Regions from separate parts of the Streptomyces sp. NPDC102451 genome, predicted to be linked through region 2. Evidence: riboswitches for the same ligand, from Rfam matches in the RefSeq annotation. Region 2 holds a riboswitch; each other region holds the start of a gene.
The links. Region 2 has a riboswitch for thiamine pyrophosphate ahead of thiC (phosphomethylpyrimidine synthase ThiC). Riboswitches for the same ligand answer to the same signal wherever they lie in the genome.

Region 1 (6,496 bases), on a different contig from region 2:
CTCCGGGCCGCGCGAGATCACCAGCTTCACCGCGTCGTTGCCCCGGATCCGCTCACCGGAGCCCGGATCGCTGCTGATCACCGTGGAGCGCTTCACCGTGTCGCTGTAGGCGTATTCGACGCCCTTCAGATCGAGACCCTCGTCCGCGAGCCGCTTCTCGGCCGCGCTCCGCGTCTGGCCCAGGAGGGAGGGGACCCGGGTGAACTGGCCCGAGTTGATATACCAGACGCCCGCGCCGGCCCCCAGCACCAGCAGGACGGCGACGAGCACGGCGAGCGGCCCGCGCCGGCCCCGGCCGGACAGGAGGCCGCGTCGCCCGCGCCCGGGCCGCTGGGGCGGGGACGGCGGCATCTCCAGCCGGCTGGTGTGGTGCGCGGTGCCCTGGCCGGGCGGGATCACCCTGGGGATCACGCTCGTACGGTCCTCGGCGGCGTCGTGCTCCTGGGCGATGGCCTGCGGCGGCACCGCGTCGAGCTGCTCCTCGGTGAGCCCCGCCCGTATCCCGCGGGACCGCGAGAGCAGGGCCACCGCGTCCTCCGGGCGGACGTCGGGGTTGCGCGCCGTCGCGGCGGCCACCAGCTCGTCCAGCCCGGCGGCCAGGCCCGGCACGGCGCCGGACGGTGCCGGGACGTCCTCGTTCAGGTGCTGGTAGAGGACCTGGGCCGCGGTGTCCCCGCCGTGCGGCTTGCCGCCGGTCAGCATCTCGTAGAGCACCACACCGCAGGCGTACACATCGGACCGGGTGTCGGCCGTGCCCTGCTCGATCTGCTCCGGGGCGAGGTACGAGACCGTGCCCAGCAGCGATCCCGTGGTGTCCGTGGCGGTCCCCACCGCGCGTACGAGACCGAAGTCGGCGACCTTCACCCGGCCGTCGTCCCCGATCAGGACGTTCTCCGGCTTCATGTCGCGGTGGACGAAGCCCGCGCGGTGCGCGGCGCCGAGGGCGGCCAGCACCGGCTCCAGGATGTCCAGCGCCGCCCGGGGCTGCAGCGCCCCGCGCTCGCGCAGGACGTCACGCAGGGTGCACCCGGCGACGTACTCCATCGCGAGGTACACGTACGCGCCCTGGGCACCCTGGTCGAAGACGGCCACCACATTGGGGTGGGCGAGCCGGGCCACGGACTTGGCCTCGCGGATGAAGCGTTCGACGAACGCCGCGTCGGTCGCCAGGGCCGGGTGCATCACCTTGAGGGCGAGCACCCGGTCGAGCCGGGTGTCCATGGCCCGGTAGACCGTGGCCATACCGCCGACGGCGATGCGCGCGTCGATGCGATAGCGGCCGTCGAGCAGCTGCCCGACAAGCGGGTCCTGGAGGGTCGTGTCCACGGGGCGAGTCTACGAGCTGTCACGGACACCGCGGATGGGCCAGGTCTCCCGGGGCCCGTTCCGGTGCCGAGCCGTGACAGCGGGATGCACGTGCTGTGACGGGGAACCGCCGCCGTGGCCCGGATCTCAGAAGGCCGGGCGCTCCGGATCGAGCACCGCGCGGCCCTCCGCCGGCGAGGACGCCTCGGCGAAATGGCGGCGCGGGATGCGCCCCGCCCGGTAGGCCAGCCGCCCGCCGTCCACCGCGTGCCGCATCGCCGCCGCCATCAGCTCGGGCTCCTGCGCCCGGGTCACCGCCGAGGCGAGCATCACAGCGGCACAGCCCAGCTCCATCGCCAGCGCCGCGTCCGACGCCGTCCCGGCGCCCGCGTCCAGGATCACCGGGACCCCGGCCTGCTCGACGATCAGCTGGAAGTTGTGCGGGTTGCGGATGCCGAGCCCGGAACCGATGGGGGAGCCCAGCGGCATGATCGCCGCGCACCCCACGTCCTGGAGCTTGCGGGCCAGGACCGGGTCGTCATTGGTGTACGGCAGGACGGTGAAGCCGTCGTCGACCAGGATCTCGGCGGCGTCCAGCAGCTCGATCGGGTCGGGCAGCAGGGTGCGCTCGTCGGCCACGACCTCCAGCTTGATCCAGTCGGTGCCCAGCGCCTCCCTGGCCAGCCGGGCGGTCAGCACGGCCTCACCCGCGGTGAAACAGCCCGCGGTGTTCGGCAGGACCTGGATGGAGAGGCGTTCCAGGACGGAGAGCACCGAGCCCTGCACCGTCGGGTCGAGCCGGCGCATCGCCACGGTGGTCAGTTCGGTGCCCGAGGCGATCAGGGAGCGCTCCAGCACGTCCAGGCTGGGTGCTCCGCCCGTCCCCATGATCAGCCGTGACGAGAACGCGGTGGGACCGAGCGTGAAGAGGTCGTCGGACATGGTCAGCCTCCCTGGACCGCGGTGAGGATCTCGACGCGGTCGCCGTCGGCGAGCGCGGTGGCCGGCCACTGGCCGCGTGGGACGACGGCCTCGTTGACCGCGGCGGCGACACCCGAGGGAGCCGTGGTCAGCTGTGCGACCAGGGTGTCCAGGGCGGTGCCGGAGGGAAGGGAGCGGTGTTCCCCGTTGACGGAGACGCGGACGGGGTGATCGGCGGGCACGGGCTGTGTCATACGGGCTGCTCCTGCGGCGCGGGGGCGGTGTCTTCGGGGGAGGACGGGGACGCGGCGGTGAAGCGGTCCGGCGCGAAGGGCCGGGCCGGCTCGGGCAGCTCGCCGGTGGTCAGCACATGGGCCATCACGTCGCCGGTGACGGGGGTCAGCAGCACCCCGTTGCGGTGGTGCCCGGTGGCGAGGTGCAGTCCGGGCAGCGCCGTGGGGCCCAGCAGCGGCGCGTTGTCCGGCGAGGCGGGCCGCAGACCGGCCCGGGTCTCGGTCAGCGGCAGCTCCGTGATGCCCGGCATCAGCTCATGGGCGTCCCGCAGCAGCTCGTACACCCCGCCCGCGGTCACCGTGGTGTCCCAGCCCAGCTCCTCGGTGGTCGCACCGACCACCAGCTCACCGTCGGCACGCGGGACCAGATAGACCTGGCTGCCGCGCACCACGGCCCGCACCGTCCTGCTGAGGAAGGGGGCGTACGCGGGCGGCACCGTCAGCCGCAGCACCTGGCCCTTGACCGGGCGTACGGGCGGCACGACCGCCTCGGGCACGCCCTCGAGCCGGCCGCTGAGGCTGCCCCCGGCGAGCACCACCTGGCCGGCGGCGAGCTCCGTACCGTCCGCCAGGACCGCGCCCGTCGCCCGGCCGCCCGTGACGGAGAGCCGCTGGACCCAGGCGCGGCGGAACGCCACCCCCGCCCGCTCGCACGCGATGACCAGGGCCGAGGCCAGCCGCCTGGGATCCACCTGGTGGTCGCCGTCGACCCGCAGACCGCCGCGCACGCCCGGGGCGAGCATCGGCTCCAGGCGGCGGCACTCGCGGCCGGTGAGCCACTCGGACTCCAGCCCGGAACGCTGCTGCAGGGCGTGCAGCTCCCGCAGGTGCGCCCGGTCGTCGGAGTCCAGCGCGACGGAGAGGGTGCCGCAGGCGCGGAAGCCGGTCCCCTGCCCGCTCGCCTCCTCCAGCTCGGCCACGAACGCCGGATAGCGTGCCGCGGAGGCCACGTTGAGACCGAGCAGCGTCTGCTCGCCGTAGTGGAGTTCGGTGACGGCGGCGAGCATCCCGGCCGCGACCCGGGCGGCGCCGCCGCCCGGTTCCGGATCGGCCAGCGTGGTGCGCAGGCCGTGCTGGGCCGACCGCCAGGCGGTCACCAGACCGATGATGCCGCCTCCGACGACCAGGACGTCGGAACTGTCTGCGGAGATGTCCGCGGAGATGCGCATGGGCGTCCAGCCCCTCCCTTCGCCGGCATGACCCGGATCAGGTTCGTACGGTCGGAGGCCGGTCAGCCTCCCTCTCAGCCCGGTGCGTCCGGACTCCCGCGAGTGCCTTACGGTGGCCAGCCTAGACCCCACCCCGCACGGCCAGTAAGGGAGCGGTACCCGTGGCCCGTTCACTCGACGGACTCGTCCTCTCGCCGGTCGCCGACCAGGCCCCCGGCCAGGTCGGGACCCGGACCCGCTTCACGTACCACGAGCAGGACGGCCGGATCTGGGCCGAGTACGCGGGCGGCGACGTCGTCCGCGGGCACCTCGTCGGCACCCGGGAGGGGGACACCCTCGACTTCAGATACGTCCAGCTCAAGCAGGACGGGACGACCTCCTCGGGCCACTGCGCCTCCACGGTCACCGAGCTCCTGGACGGACGGGTGCGGCTGGACGAGACATGGGCGTGGGAGTCCCAGGAGGGCAGCGGGACGAGCGTGGTTGAGGAGCTCGTGAGCTGACGATGCGTCAGGTGACTAGGGTGGACGGGTGAGCGAGCAGACACAGGACCCGGCAGTGGGACGGCGGCCGCACGGAGTCGTGATCGTGGGCGCCGGCATGGCCGGGGTGCAGACGGCCGTGGCCCTGCGCGAACAGGGCTTCACGGACCCCGTCACCCTGATCGGCGCCGAACCGCACCAGCCGTACGACAGGCCGCCCCTGTCCAAGGCGGTCCTGCTCGGCAAGGCGGAGGACTCCGCCTTCGACGTCGACTTCGAGGCCCTGGACATCACGCTGCGCCTGGGGCTCGACGTGTCCGGTCTGCGTGCCGGGGCGCACGAACTGGACACCCCGGAGGGGCCCGTCGCCTACGACGTGCTGGTCCTCGCCACCGGCGCCGAGCCCGTCGGGCTGCCCGGCTCCGAGGGCGTGCCCGGAGTCCATCTGCTGCGCACCCTCGACGACGCCGCACGGCTGCGGCCCGTCCTGGAGCGGCAGCACGACGTGGTCGTCGTCGGAGCGGGCTGGATCGGCGCGGAGTTCGCCACCGCCGCCCGCGCGGCCGGCTGCGCGGTCACCGTCGTGGAGGCCGCCGACCGTCCCCTCGCGGGCACCATGCCCGCCGAGGTCGCCGAGCCGATGGCCGCCTGGTACGCCGAGAGCGGAGCCGAACTCCTCACCGGCGCCCGGGTCGCGCGCGTCGAGCAGGGCGCCGTCCACCTGGCGGACGGCCGTGTGATCCCCGCCGGAGCGGTGGTCGTCGGCATCGGCGCCCGGCCCGCCACCGGGTGGCTCGAGGACTCGGGCATCGCGCTCGGCCCGGACGGCTCGGTCACCGCGGACAGCTCGCTGCGCACCTCGCTGCCCGATGTCCACGCGGTGGGCGACTGCGCGTCCTTCCCGTCCGCCCGCTACGGGGAGCGGCTCCTGGTCCACCACTGGGACAACGCCCTGCAGGGGCCCCGGACGGTCGCCGCCGCCCTCGCGGACGGTGCGGTCAGGACGTACGACCCGGTGCCCTACTTCTGGTCCGAGCAGTTCGGCCGCTTCGTGCAGTACGCCGGCCACCACGCGGGCGCCGACACGCTGCTGTGGCGGGGCGACCCGGCGGACCCGTCCTGGACGGTCTGCTGGCTGCGGCAGGGCGTCCTCGTCGCCGTGCTGGCCGTGAGCCGGCCGCGGGACCTGGCGCAGGGGCGCAAGCTCGTCGAGGCGGGGGCGCGGATCGATCCGGTGCGGGCCGCCGACTCGTCCGTACCGCTGAAATCGACGGTGCTCCAGGGGTAGCCACGGCCTCGTACGGGCGGCCCGGGTACCGACTGTCGGTCCGGGATGGCACGCTTGTCCTTGTGACCGAGATTGACGTAAAGATCGATGCTCTCGTCCCCGCCTGGCTCCACCTTCCCGACATCGCGGAAATGCTCGATGTCGAGGTGACGCGCGTACGGCAGCTGGTCAAGGAAGGCCAGCTCATCGCCGTACGCCGTGGTGAGAACCGGACGCTCCAGGTGCCTGCCGCCTTCATCGACGGCGACAAGGTGGTCAAGGGTCTCGCAGGGACCCTGACGCTCCTGAGGGACGACGGCTACAACGACGAAGAGATGCTGGACTGGCTCTTCACCCCCGACCCGACCCTGCCCGGCACCCCCGCGCAGGCCCTGAGCGAGAATCGCGGTACGGAGGTGAAGCGCCGGGCCCAGGCGCTCGCCGTCTGACCGGACGACCGTGAGTGGGGTGCGGGCCGTGGCACACACGGCCCGCACTCCGCCGTTACCGGGCGGCCGGCGCGGCGATCCACCGACGTACGGGCGCGCAGCCGCCGCAGCAGTGATCCAACGACGTACCGACGGGGGAAATCTTCATGTCCACGCCTCGCGACCGGCTCTCCGGAGCCCGGCTCTACCTCTGCACGGACGCCCGCAAGCGGCAGGGCGACCTCCCCGAGTTCCTCGACGCCGTGCTGGCCGGCGGCGTGGACATCGTGCAGCTGCGGGACAAGGGCATGGAGGCGGCCGAGGAGCTCGAACACCTCGCGGTGTTCGCCGACGCCTGCAAGCGCCACGGCGCGCTCCTCGCCGTGAACGACCGGGCCGACGTCGCCCACGCCATCGGCTCCGACGTGCTCCACCTCGGACAGGGCGACCTGCCGGTTCCCGCCGCCCGCGCCGTCCTGGGCGGCGACGTGGTGATCGGCCGCTCCACCCACGCCGAGGCCGAGGTCGACGCCGCCGTCGCAGAGGCGGGCGTCGACTACTTCTGCACGGGCCCCTGCTGGCCCACCCCGACCAAGCCCGGCCGGCACGCCCCGGGCCTCGGCCTCGTGCG
Region 2 (6,496 bases):
CGTGTTCTCTATCAGTATCTGAAAAATCACTCCTTGTGATCTGCTATCGCGTGCATCACGATGGCGTCAATAGGGCCATGGGGGATCATTCCTGGCCAGTTTCATCTACTGCGGGGTTGAACGATGCGCGAGTCGGTTCAAGCAGAGGTCATGATGAGCTTCCTCGTCTCCGAGGAGCTCTCCTTCCGTATTCCGGTGGAGCTCCGGTACGAGGTCAGTGATCCGTATGCGATCCGGATGACCTTCCACCTGCCGGGTGACGCCCCCGTCACCTGGGCATTCGGCCGTGAGCTGCTGCTCGACGGCCTCAACAGTCCCAGTGGCGACGGTGACGTGCACATCGGCCCGACGGAGCCAGAAGGGCTGTCGGATGTACACATCCGGCTGCAGGTCGGCGCGGACCGCGCGCTCTTCCGGGCCGGCACCGCACCTCTAGTGGCCTTTCTCGACCGGACGGACAAGCTGGTGCCACTGGGGCAGGAGCACACGCTGGGTGACTTCGACGGCAATCTGGAAGAGGCGCTGGGCCGCATCCTCGCCAAGGAACAGAACGCCGGCTGAGCAGGCGGATCCGGCTGAACACCGATCGCCGGGGGCCCGGGACCATGCGTCCGGTGCTCCGGCTCACGTCTTGCGGCGTCGACCCCTCCCGGTCCGTGCGGGTGCAGGAGCTCCGGCTTCCGCGCCGAGCCCCGTGCGGTCCGCGGAGACCACCAGGGCCGCGAGCACCGTCGTCACCGGCACCGAGGCGACCAGCCCGATGGATCCGACCAGGGTGCGGACGATCTCCTCGGCGACCAGCTCGCTGTTGGCCACCGTGCCCACGCTGCTCTGCGCGATCGAGAACAGCAGCAGCAGGGGAAGTGCCGCGCCCGCGTAGGCGAGCACGAGGGTGTTGACGACCGAGGCGATGTGGTCCCGCCCGATCCGGATACCCGCCCTGTAGAGCCGGCGTACGCCCATGGTCGGGTCGGCCTGGTGCAGCTCCCAGACCGCCGACGTCTGGGTCACGGTCACATCGTCGAGCACACCGAGCGAACCGATGATCACACCGGCGAGCAGCAGGCCGCTCATGTCGATGTCCGGGTACAGCCCGTGGATCAGGCCGGTGTTGTCGTCCGTGTTCCCGGACAGGCTCGCCCAGCCGATGAAGAGGGAGCCCAGCAACCCGATCAGCAGCAGCGAGATGAGCGTGCCGATGACGGCCACGGAGGTGCGGGCCGTCAGTCCGTGGCAGGTGTAGAGGGCGATCAGCATGATGGCGCTGGCCCCGATCACCGCCACGACCAGGGGATTCGATCCCTGCAGGATCGCGGGCAGGATGAACAGGGTCAGTACGGCGAAGGAGACGGCGAGAGCGATCAGCGCCATCAGTCCGCGCAGCCGGCCCACCACGACCACCGCGAGGGCGAAGATCCCGGCGAGCAGCGCCATCGGGAACGAGCGGTCCACATCGGTCACCGAGTACTGCAGGTCCCGGGGTGCGTCGGGTGCGTACGCCACGACCACCCCTTGTCCCTCGTGCAGTTGCCGCGGGGCATCCGGCTGGACGACCTCGACGAACGTACGGCCCTTGTCCTCGCCGGTGGTCACTTCGACGGTGGCCTTCTTGCACTGCCCCGACTGCTCGTTGACGGCCTCCCGCCCCGACGGGGTGGAGGTGTCGCCGGTCGCCGGCACCTGGGAGGCGTTGACGTCCGCGCAGTCGACCGACACGACCTTGGTGACCTGCCCGTCCTGGGTCTGCCGGTCGAAGCCGACACCCGTGCGCTCGTGGGCGGGGGCGCCGCCGGGCCAGAACGCGACGAGGCCGACCAGGACCGCGGTGGCGAAGGGGATCACCACGGCCGCGATGACCTTGCGCAGATGCTTCGACACGGGCGCGGCCGGCCCGTGGCTGTGGGTGTGGCCGGGCGCATGACTCTGCGTGCTGCCTGATGCGGGGCCATGGGGTTCGGGGGCGCTTCCGGGGGACGTCACCCGCCGATCATCCCAAGAACCGGGAAGGCCCTCTGGCCAGCACGCCAGAACGGAGGCTAGCGTGGAGGCACATCTGTACACGCGGGAGCTCGGAGCACCGGGCTGAGAGGGCGCTGACCTCCGTACATCTGTACGGGACACGCTGCGCCGACCGCCGAACCTGTTACCGGGTAATGCCGGCGTAGGGAGTAGGTCTCATGACCACAGCGGACGCACGCACGCCTGCCTCGACGCAGAATGCGCGAAATGCGCAGGATGCGAAGAACGACGAGGCCGGGAAGTCCATCGGCTGGCACAAGGGGTACGTCCAGGGCTCACGCCCGGATCTCCGGGTGTCGGTCCGTCAGGTGCACCTCACCAACGGCAAGGACGTGACGCTGTACGACACGTCCGGGCCGTACACCGATCCCACCACCGACACCGACGTACGCCGAGGGCTCGCCCCGCTCCGGGAGAACTGGATCATCGCCCGCGGGGACACCGAGGAGTACGCGGGCCGCCCCGCGCGCCCCGAGGACGACGGTCTCAAGCACACCAGCCCGAGGGGCGGCCTGCGCAACCTCGACGCGGTCTTCCCCGGACGCCCGCGGCAGCCCCGCCGAAGCCGTGACGGAAGGCCCGTCACACAGCTCGCGTACGCCCGCCGGGGGGAGATCACCCCGGAGATGGAGTACGTCGCGATCCGGGAGAACGTCGGACCCGAGGTCGTGCGTGAGGAGATCGCCGCGGGCCGGGCGGTCCTGCCGGCCAACGTCAACCACCCGGAGATCGAGCCGATGATCATCGGTAAGCGCTTCCTGGTGAAGGTCAACGCCAACATCGGCAACTCCGCGGTCACCTCGTCCATCGAGGAGGAGGTGGACAAGATGACGTGGGCCACCAAGTGGGGCGCCGACACGGTCATGGACCTCTCCACCGGCCGCAACATCCACACCACCCGCGAGTGGGTCCTGCGCAACTCCCCCGTGCCGATCGGCACCGTCCCCCTCTACCAGGCCCTCGAGAAGGTCGACGGCCGTGCGGAGGAGCTGACGTGGGAGATCTACAAGGACACGGTCATCGAGCAGGCCGAACAGGGCGTCGACTACATGACGGTGCACGCCGGGGTCCGGCTGCCGTACGTCCCGCTGACGGCCCGTCGCAAGACCGGCATCGTCTCGCGCGGCGGGTCGATCATGGCGGCCTGGTGCCTGGCGCACCACAAGGAGTCGTTCCTGTACGAGCACTTCGAGGACCTCTGCGAGATCCTCGCGGCGTACGACGTGACGTACTCGCTCGGTGACGGGCTGCGCCCCGGCTCCATCGCCGACGCCAACGACGAGGCGCAGTTCGCCGAACTCAGGACTCTCGGCGAGCTCAACACCGTCGCCAAGCGGTTCGGCGTGCAGACGATGATCGAGGGCCCGGGGCATGTCCCGATGCACAAGATCAAGGAGAACATCGACCTCCAGCAGGAGATCTGCGAGGAGGCGCCGTTCTACACGCTGGGCCCCCTCACCACGGATGTCGCGCCCGCGTACGACCACATCACCTCGGGCATCGGCGCCGCGATGATCGCCTGGTGGGGGACGGCGATGCTCTGTTACGTCACGCCCAAGGAGCACCTGGGGCTGCCCAACCGTGACGACGTGAAGACCGGTGTCATCACGTACAAGATCGCGGCTCATGCGGCGGACCTCGCCAAGGGGCACCCGGGGGCGCAGGAGTGGGACGACGCCCTGTCGGACGCCCGGTTCGAGTTCCGCTGGGAGGACCAGTTCAACCTGGCACTCGACCCCGACACCGCGCGGGAGTTCCACGACGAGACGCTGCCGGCCGAGCCGGCGAAGACGGCGCACTTCTGCTCGATGTGCGGGCCCAAGTTCTGCTCGATGAAGATCTCCCACGACATCCGCCGGGAGCACGGGGACGAACAGGCCGAGATCGCGGCGGGGATGGCTGAGAAGTCCAGGGAGTTCGCGGCGAGCGGCAACCGCGTGTACCTGCCTCTGGCGGACTGACGGGCCGACCGCGGTGGGGGCGCTCCCGGGTGGGGCCTCCACCGCGGTCGACGCCGCACCACGGGGCCGGTGTCGTCCTGGATCCGGCCTGGTGCGGGGCTGTTTGTCCGGTCGTCAGATTGTGCTGATAGAGCATGAAGAGCGCCGACAACGTCTGGTTCGGGCCGGTCAGCACCCTCCTGTGCTGCCTTCGCGGGAGTTTCGGCGACGGTATGGACACGGCCGTGCTGCAGGTAGATGTACGTTTCCGCCGGGGCCCGAACCCTGTTGACCATCTCCTTATCTGTGCTTTACCTTCCGCTGTGCTTGGCCGAAATGGTGTGCGCCTCCGACGGGGGCGCCAGGGGAGGGAAACGCAGTGAACTGGTACCTGGCTGTACTCAAGAACTACGCGGGCTTCAGCGGGCGTGCGCGCCGCAAGGAGTACTGGATGTTCGCGCTCTTCAACTTCATAGCCGCGGTGGTCCTGGGCGCGATCGGCCTCGCCATCGACTCGCAGGTCCCCTACTACATCTACCTGCTCGCGGTCTTGATCCCGTCGCTCGCCGTCGCCGTGCGCCGACTGCACGACACCGGCCGCTCCGGCTGGTGGATCCTGATCGCGTTCGTCCCGCTCGTGGGCGGCATCATCCTGCTCGTCTTCCTGTGCCTCGAGGGTGCGCACGAGGCGAACGAGTACGGCGCGAACCCGAAGCTGGCTCCCCAGGGGATCTGAACTCCTCGCGGGGTGTGACGCCGGCAGAGGCCGGAGCGGCAGGTTGCCCGCTCCGGCCTCTGCCGTTTCGGGCCTCGGGGCGCGGGGGTCAACGGTGCCGGGCTCAGGGGCCTCAGGGCGCCGGCCTCAAGGCGTCGGCCGCCGTGCCCCCGCCCGGGTCACTCCGGCTGGTGCTCCGGGCCGCCGAAGTCCGGACTGGTGAAGTCCGGGCTGGTGAAGGTCGGGCGAGGGCCCGCCGAGGGGCCGTCCTCCGGTCCGGAGAACTCCGGCCTGCTGTAGCCGATCTTCGGGATGCGGTTGGCCGAACGGTGCGGCGTGCGCGAGGCGGGCCCCGCGGTCGGATCGGCCAGCGCGTCCCGGAGGAAGGGCAGGATGCCGCGTTCCAGCAGAGCGTGGCGCCAGGCCTCCCTGGCGCGTGCCACGTCCTCCGGCAGCTCCTCCTCCTCGTCCACGGCGGGCAGCGCGGTGGCGCCGTTGCGCAGGGCGGTGACGAGGAGGCCCACCGCGGCGACGAGGATGGCCGCGGCGGCGACGGCGGCGAAGAACCATCCGGCGGCGACCATGGTCCCGGCGAAGGCCGGGGCGGGGCTGAGCGCCTTCAGGGGGTAGCCGACCACCAGGAATATCAGCGCGGCCGTACCCGCGAGGACGGGTGCCAGCACGGCGATCACCGCGAGGGTGCCGGCGCCTGTGGAGTCGGCCTCGTCCGTGGCGGGCCCGAGCACGGATGTGTGGGCTTCCGGGTCCTCCGGCCCGCGCAGTTCGCCGCGGACCTTCACGTAGTGGTCGTACTCGGTGGCCGCCGCCGCGGTTATCAGGGGCGTGGCGTTGAGCGCCATCGTCCGCAGCTGTTCCGCGTTGAGACGGTCGCCGACTCCGTCCAGATCCGGTCGTTCGTGAGCATGACGCAGCGCGTCGGCAAGGATCCGCTCGTACTCGGGGCGGTCCTCGGCCAGCAGGTGCGGAGCGCTTTTCATGTGCATCCCCCGATGCTCCGTAGGGCCTGAACGACCGTGTGAGCCGGGCGATCGGGCGGAAACGGAGGAGAGCCTGCGACTGATACGCCGATGGTAGAGCGCCTACGGCACGGGGTGACAGGGTGTTTCCGGAAATAGGCCCAGCCGGTGACGGTGTCGGGTCGTGATGCGTCTTCCCCGGCGACCGTCAGTCATGCAGGGGAAGTTGGACGACCAACAGCTTTCCGGCCATGGTCACGCCGCCGTCCATGGCGATGGCGAGCCCCTCCGCGTAGACGTGCGGACCGTCCACCACGGGCCGCGCCACGTCCTCGCCCTCCTCCGAACCGACCTCGCCGAGCAGATACGGAATGGGGCTGTGGCCGTGTACGACGCGCTGCCCGCCGTACGTCGACATCAGTTCGCGTACGGCCTCCGCGCCGCCCTCGTCGCGGAAGGCGAACCGCTTGGTGAGTTTGCGGAAGAGGTCCCAGCACTCATCGGCGTCGTTCCGCGTCAGAATGGCGTGCACCGTGTCGTTGACGTCCTCGATGGTGGAGCCGTAGTCGAGGTAGGCGGTCGTGTCGGAGTGCATCAGCAGATGCCCGTCCTCCTCGACGACCGCGTCGAGCCGGGCCATCCACTGGAGGTGGACGTCCTGGAGCCGTTCCATGTCCGTCTTCTGGCCGCCGTTGAGCAGCCAGGCGGCCTGGAAGGTCGCGGTTCCGGCGCCGGAGTTCACCGGGGTGTCGCCGAACCTCTTCGCGCCGAGCAGCAGCAGTTCGTGGTTGCCCATGAGCGCCTTGCAGTACCCGCCGGCGGCCGCGGCCTCCGCGGAGAGGCGC
Region 3 (6,496 bases), on a different contig from region 2:
CACCCGGCGATGTTCAACAAGATCGTCGCCGACTACTACGGCGCGCTGACCCCGATCAACCAGCTCGCCTCGTTCTCGGTTCCCGAGCCGCGGATGGCCGTGGTGACCCCGTTCGACAAGACCGCACTGCGCAACATCGAGCAGGCGATCCGCGACTCCGACCTCGGCGTCAACCCGAGCAACGACGGCAACATCATCCGCGTGACGTTCCCCGAGCTCACGCAGGACCGCCGCAAGGAGTACATCAAGGTCGCCAAGACCAAGGCCGAGGACTCCAAGATCTCGATCCGCTCCATCCGCCGCAAGGCCAAGGAGTCCCTCGACAAGCTCGTCAAGGACAAGGAGTCCGGCGAGGACGAGGTCCGCCGCGCCGAGAAGGAGCTCGACGACACCACCGCGAAGTACGTCGCGCAGGTGGACGAGCTGCTCAAGCACAAGGAAGCCGAGCTGCTCGAAGTCTGATGAACGACTCTTCCTGGGGCGCCCCGCAGGGAGCCGGTCACTGGGGCGCGCCCGAGATGGGGGGCGCTCCGGCGGGTCCTGCATACGATGTGCACGGCGCCCAGCAGACTCGGCCCATGCCCATCGTGCCGGACGTTCCCGACGCAGGTAGAGACGCTGACGACCGCGATGACCGGAACGGGGACGCCGCGCGCGTCAGCGGCCCCCTGTTCCGTGACGAGAAGCCGCAGGAGCCCATGTCCACCCCGCTGCCGTCCCCGCCGCCGCCCAAGAAGCGCGCGGGGCGTGACCTGCGCGCCGCCATAGGGGTCGGTGTCGGTCTCGGTGCCCTCGTCGTCGGTTCCCTGTTCATCGTGAAGGCCGTCTTCGTCGGCGTGGTCGTGCTGGCGGTGGTGGTCGGCCTCTGGGAGCTCACCTCCCGCCTCAAGGAGCGCAAGGGCATCAACGCCCCCCTCGTCCCGCTCGCCGTCGGCGGTGCCGCGATGGTGGTCGCCGGTTACGTGCGGGAGGCGGAGGGTGCCTGGGTCGCCATGGCGCTCACGGCCCTCGCGGTGCTCGTGTGGCGGATGACGGAGCCCCCCGAGGGCTACCTCAAGGACGTCACGGCGGGTGTCTTCGCCGTGTTCTACGTGCCGTTCCTGGCGACGTTCGTCGCGATGATGCTCACCGCGGACGACGGCGCCTGGCGGGTGCTGACCTTCCTCCTGCTGACCGTGGTCAGCGACACCGGGGCGTACGCCGTCGGCTGGCGCTTCGGTACGCACAAGCTGGCACCCCGCATCAGCCCCGGGAAGACCCGCGAGGGTCTCTTCGGAGCCGTCGGCTTCGCGATGGTGGCCGGCGCCCTGTGCATGGAGTTCCTGATCGACGACGGGAGCTGGTGGCAGGGCCTGCTGATGGGCCTCGCCGTCGCCGCCAGCGCCACGCTGGGGGACCTCGGCGAGTCCATGATCAAGCGGGACCTGGGGATCAAGGACATGGGCACGCTGCTGCCCGGCCACGGCGGCATCATGGACCGGCTCGACTCGCTGCTGCCGAGCGCCCCGGTCGTATGGCTGCTGCTGGTGCTGTTCGTGGGATCCGGCTGAGCCGGCCGGAGACTTCGCGCGTCGCGCGGTTTCACCGAGGGGGCCCGCCGTCCACACCCGGACGGCGGGCCCCCTCGCGTGCCGGAGGGGCGGAGCCACGGCCCGGGTGACCGCTTTCGGGCCGGGGCCGTGGGCCGGCCCCGGCGGGGTACCCGGGAGGGGCAGACATACCCCGTCACTCCGAGGAGGCTGGTGGCCGTGCGCGCGTGGAAACTCTGGCTGGACCGAAGTCTCACCGCGCAAGCGGTGCTGATCTTCGTCGTGGGGCTGGGAGGCAACGCACTGTTACGCAGGGACGGGCAAGTCGGCTGGTGGGTGATCCAGACAGCGATCTTCACCGCCGTCGCCCATCGGCATCGTGGCCGCTCAGCGCCGCAGGGTCGGTCGAGCGGCCGGTGTCGGCCCCCGGGGGATCGCCGAGCTCAACCGCCAGATCCGGCACGGCGAGGTGCCGAGCGATCCCGAGAAGCGGGCGACCATGCAGAAACTGGTCGCCGAGCAGCTGGGAAAGATGGAGCGGGGCGGCCGCTGGCTGCCGTACTGGCTGGCCGGCATGGGCCTGATCGCGGCGGGCGTGCTCGCGCTCGGAATCGTCACCGGCTCCCCGGTCGTCCCGCTGGTCTTCGCGGTCGGCGTGGCCGTGTTCTGCGTCTGGGTCCTCTGGATGCGCCGCCGCGCCCTGGAGCGCCACCGGCACATGAGGTCCGCCCTGCAGAACCACGGCTGACAGGGGTACGCCGCGCGGGGCGGCCACCGTGGTCTCGGTCACGGTTCCCGCGCGGCCGGGCCGTGCGGAGGCCTGCCGACCACGGACGACGCCGGGGTCGCGCCCCCCTGCGTGCCGCCCGGTCCCTCGGCGGACCTGAGGACCGCGGCGTGTCTGCGACACTGGATGAACCATGCCTAAGCCCGGAGAACTCACTTTCGTCGCGCCCCGTGGAGCCAAGCGGCCGCCGCGGCACCTCGCCGACCTCACCCCCGACGAGCGCAAGGAAGCAGTCGCCGCGACCGGCGAGAAGCCCTTCCGTGCCAAGCAGCTGTCGCAGCACTACTTCACGCGGTACGCGCACGACCCGGCGGAGTGGACCAACATCCCGTCCGCGTCGCGGGAGAAGCTCGCCGAGGCGATGTTCCCCGACCTGATGTCGGTGATGCGCCACATCAGCTGTGACGACGACACCACCCGCAAGACGCTCTGGAAGCTGCACGACGGCACGCTCGTAGAGTCCGTCCTCATGCGGTACCCGGACCGGGTGACCATGTGCATCTCGTCCCAGGCGGGCTGCGGGATGAACTGCCCGTTCTGCGCCACCGGTCAGGCGGGGCTCGACCGCAATCTGTCGACCGCCGAGATCGTGCACCAGATCGTGGACGGCATGCGGGCCCTGCGCGACGGGGAGGTCCCGGGCGGGCCCGCGCGGCTGTCCAACATCGTCTTCATGGGCATGGGCGAGCCGCTGGCCAACTACAAGCGCGTGGTCGGGGCGATCCGCCGGCTGACGGACCCCGAGCCGGACGGCCTGGGGCTCTCTCAGCGCGGGATCACCGTGTCCACGGTCGGCCTGGTGCCGGCGATGCTGCGCTTCGCCGACGAGGGCTTCAAGTGCCGCCTCGCGGTGTCGCTGCACGCCCCGGACGACGAGCTGCGCGACACGCTCGTGCCCGTGAACACCCGCTGGAAGGTCCGTGAGGTCCTGGACGCCGCGTGGGAGTACGCGGAGAAGTCGGGCCGCCGCATCTCCATCGAGTACGCGCTCATCCGCGACATCAACGACCAGGCCTGGCGGGGCGACCGGCTCGGCCGGCTGCTCAAGGGCAAGCGGGTGCACGTCAACCTCATCCCGTTGAACCCGACCCCGGGCTCCAAGTGGACCGCCTCGCGGCCCGAGGACGAGAAGGCCTTCGTCGAGGCGATCGCCGCCCACGGCGTGCCGGTCACCGTCCGGGACACCCGTGGCCAGGAGATCGACGGGGCCTGCGGGCAGCTGGCGGCCTCCGAGCGCTGAGAGGGTCCCGGCGTACGGGCGTGATCCGGCCGGTCCGGCGTGATCCGGCCGGTGTAGCCTGGCCGGGAAATCAACTTCATATTCCGACAGGGGAGCGCCACAGCGCTGAGAGTGCGGCACCGAGGACAGGTCGGCCGCAGACCCTCTGAACCTCGCCCGGGTCATTCCGGGTAGGAAGTTCGGACCTTACTCAAGCTGTTGCGCCCTGCCCGCTCACCGAGCGGGCAGGGCCGCGTCTCTTCCTGGTCACCTCCAGGAGGAATTCATCATGAACACGACGACGAAGTACGCGGCGACGGCGCTCGCCGCCGCGCTGGGCGTCACCGCGCTCGCGGGCTGCGGCGGCTCCGACGGCAAGGCATCCGGCGACTCGGGGGCCGGCTCCAAGACCGTCACGCTCGTCAGCCACGACTCGTTCAACGCCTCGGACGCCGTCCTCAAGGCGTTCACGAAGCAGACCGGCTACAAGGTCAAGGTCCTCAAGAGCGGTGACGCCGGAGCGGCGCTCAACCAGGAGATCCTGACCAAGGGCTCCCCGCGCGGCGACGTGTTCTTCGGCGCCGACAACACCCTGCTCTCCCGCGCCCTCGACAACGGCCTGTTCACGCCGTACGAGGCGAAGGGCCTGGACCGGGTCGCGGCCGACACCCAGCTCGACAAGGACAAGCACCGGGTCACGCCCGTCGACACCGGTGACATCTGCGTCAACTACGACAAGAAGTACTTCGCCGACAAGAAGCTCGCCCCGCCGAAGACCTTCGACGACCTGCTGAAGCCCGCGTACAAGAACCTCCTCGTCACGGAGAACGCCGCGACCTCGTCGCCCGGCCTCGGCTTCCTCCTCGGCACCGTCGCCACCCAGGGCGAGACCGGCTACCAGGACTACTGGAAGAAGCTGAAGAGCAACGGCGTCAAGGTCGTCGACGGGTGGGAGCAGGCCTACAACGAGGAGTTCTCCGGCTCCGCGGGCGGCAAGAAGGCCAACGCCGACCGGCCGCTCGTCGTCTCGTACGCCTCCAGCCCGCCCGTCGAGGTGCTGTACGCCGATCCGCAGCCGAAGGAGGCCCCGACCGGTGTCGCCACCGGCACCTGCTTCCGGCAGATCGAGTTCGCCGGCCTGCTGGACGGCGCGAAGAACGAGGCCGGCGGCAAGGCTCTGCTGGACTTCCTGATCAGCAAGCAGTTCCAGGAGGACATGCCGCTGAACATGTTCGTGAACCCGGTGGTGAAGGACGCGGAACTGCCGGAGCTCTTCACGAAGTTCGGCGCGGTCGTCGACAAGCCGGCGACCGTGGCGCCGGAGAAGATCGCCAAGAACCGTGAGCAGTGGGTCCAGTCGTGGTCCTCGCTCGTCGTGAAGTAGCCGCCGCGAGGCCTCCGCGCCGGGGGAACGCGGTGCGGCTCGGCCTCATGGCCGTGCCCGTCGCGTTCTTCGCGCTGTTCTTCGCCTACCCGGTCGTCGCGATCGTCGGCCGGGGGCTGAAGGCGGACGGCTACTGGCAGTTCGGCCGGATCGGCACGGTGCTGAGCCGGCCGGACATCCTCGACGTCCTCTGGTTCACCACCTGGCAGGCCCTCGCCTCGACCGTGCTCACCCTGCTGATCGCGCTGCCCGGCGCCTATGTCTTCGCACGCTTCGACTTCCCCGGCAAGCAGCTGCTGCGGGCCGTCGTGACCGTGCCGTTCGTCCTGCCGACCGTCGTGGTGGGTACGGCGTTCCTGGCGCTGCTGGGGCGCGGCGGGTTCCTCGACGAGCTCTGGGGGATCCGGCTCGACACCACGGTGTGGGCGATCCTGCTCGCTCATGTCTTCTTCAACTACGCGGTCGTCGTACGGACCGTCGGCGGCCTGTGGTCCCAGCTCGACCCCCGTCAGGAGGAGGCCGCCCGGGTGCTCGGGGCCGGCCGCCTCGCCGCCTGGCGGCGTGTGACCCTGCCCGCGCTGGCCCCGGCCGTCGCCGCCGCGGCGCTGATGGTCTTCCTCTTCACCTTCACTTCCTTCGGGGTCGTCCAGATCCTCGGCGGTCCCGCCTACTCCACGCTGGAGGTGGAGATCTACCGGCAGACCGCGCAGCTGCTCGACCTGCCGACGGCCGCCGTGCTGACCCTGGTGCAGTTCGCTGCGGTCGGAGGGATCCTCGCCGTCCACGCCTGGACCGTACGGCGCCGGGAGACCGCGCTGAAGCTCGTCGACCCGGCACAGACCGCCCGGGCGCCCCGAGGAGCCGGACAGCGGGCGCTGCTCGGCGGCGTACTGCTGACCGTCCTGCTGCTGATCGTCGTGCCGCTCGGCGTACTGGTGGAACGCTCCCTGGACACCTCGGGCGGCTACGGCTTCGGCTTCTACCGCGCGTTGCAGTCGGCCGACGCGAGCGGCTCCACCTTCCTGGTGCCGCCGATCGACGCCATCGGGAACTCCCTGCGTTACGCACTGGTCGCGACCCTCATCGCCCTCGTGATCGGCGGCCTCGCGGCCGCCGCGCTGACCCGGCGGGCGGGCAGGCTGGTGCGGGGCTTCGACGCCCTGTTGATGCTGCCGCTCGGCGTCTCGGCGGTCACCGTCGGCTTCGGCTTCCTCATCACGCTCGACAAGCCGCCGCTCGATCTGCGTACGTCCTGGATCCTGGTGCCGCTCGCGCAGGCGCTGGTGGGCGTCCCCTTCGTCGTAAGGACCATGCTGCCCGTCCTGCGCGCGGTGGACGAGCGGCTGCGGGAGGCGGCCGCGGTGCTCGGCGCGTCGCCGCTGCGGGCCTGGCGGGAGGTCGACCTCCCGCTGGTGCGGCGGGCGGTGCTGGTGGCCGCAGGGTTCGCCTTCGCCGTATCGCTCGGTGAGTTCGGCGCGACGGTGTTCATCGCACGCCCGGACAACCCCACCCTGCCGGTCGCCGTCGCCAGGCTCCTGGGGCGTTCCGGAGAGCTCAACTACGGCCAGGCGATGGCC

Region 1: it holds a riboswitch for thiamine pyrophosphate, as region 2 does, so the genes downstream of both, thiO (glycine oxidase ThiO) here and thiC (phosphomethylpyrimidine synthase ThiC) in region 2, are expected to answer to the same signal.
Region 3: it holds a riboswitch for thiamine pyrophosphate, as region 2 does, so the genes downstream of both, ACIRD8_RS20635 (thiamine ABC transporter substrate binding subunit) here and thiC (phosphomethylpyrimidine synthase ThiC) in region 2, are expected to answer to the same signal.

The regions. Positions count from the first base shown of each region.
Region 1 covers NZ_JBIWKD010000001.1:569,516-576,011, forward strand. The annotation lists gene pknB (Stk1 family PASTA domain-containing Ser/Thr kinase) at 1-1,326, opposite strand, end outside; gene ACIRD8_RS02735 (thiazole synthase) at 1,453-2,247, opposite strand; gene thiS (sulfur carrier protein ThiS) at 2,250-2,480, opposite strand; gene thiO (glycine oxidase ThiO) at 2,477-3,688, opposite strand; TPP riboswitch at 3,686-3,798, opposite strand; gene ACIRD8_RS02750 (hypothetical protein) at 3,850-4,191, shown strand; gene ACIRD8_RS02755 (NAD(P)/FAD-dependent oxidoreductase) at 4,220-5,458, shown strand; gene ACIRD8_RS02760 (Rv2175c family DNA-binding protein) at 5,521-5,886, shown strand; gene thiE (thiamine phosphate synthase) at 6,033-6,496, shown strand, end outside.
Region 2 covers NZ_JBIWKD010000009.1:44,446-50,941, reverse strand. The annotation lists gene ACIRD8_RS21295 (IclR family transcriptional regulator) at 1-22, shown strand, start outside; gene ACIRD8_RS21290 (SsgA family sporulation/cell division regulator) at 124-561, shown strand; gene ACIRD8_RS21285 (YibE/F family protein) at 625-1,980, opposite strand; TPP riboswitch at 2,052-2,185, shown strand; gene thiC (phosphomethylpyrimidine synthase ThiC) at 2,178-3,980, shown strand; gene ACIRD8_RS21275 (DUF805 domain-containing protein) at 4,339-4,695, shown strand; gene ACIRD8_RS21270 (hypothetical protein) at 4,854-5,678, opposite strand; gene ACIRD8_RS21265 (metallophosphoesterase) at 5,860-6,496, opposite strand, start outside.
Region 3 covers NZ_JBIWKD010000008.1:198,806-205,301, forward strand. The annotation lists gene frr (ribosome recycling factor) at 1-462, shown strand, start outside; gene ACIRD8_RS20620 (phosphatidate cytidylyltransferase) at 462-1,550, shown strand; gene ACIRD8_RS20625 (hypothetical protein) at 1,909-2,277, shown strand; gene rlmN (23S rRNA (adenine(2503)-C(2))-methyltransferase RlmN) at 2,450-3,556, shown strand; TPP riboswitch at 3,635-3,751, shown strand; gene ACIRD8_RS20635 (thiamine ABC transporter substrate binding subunit) at 3,825-4,919, shown strand; gene ACIRD8_RS20640 (ABC transporter permease) at 4,967-6,496, shown strand, end outside.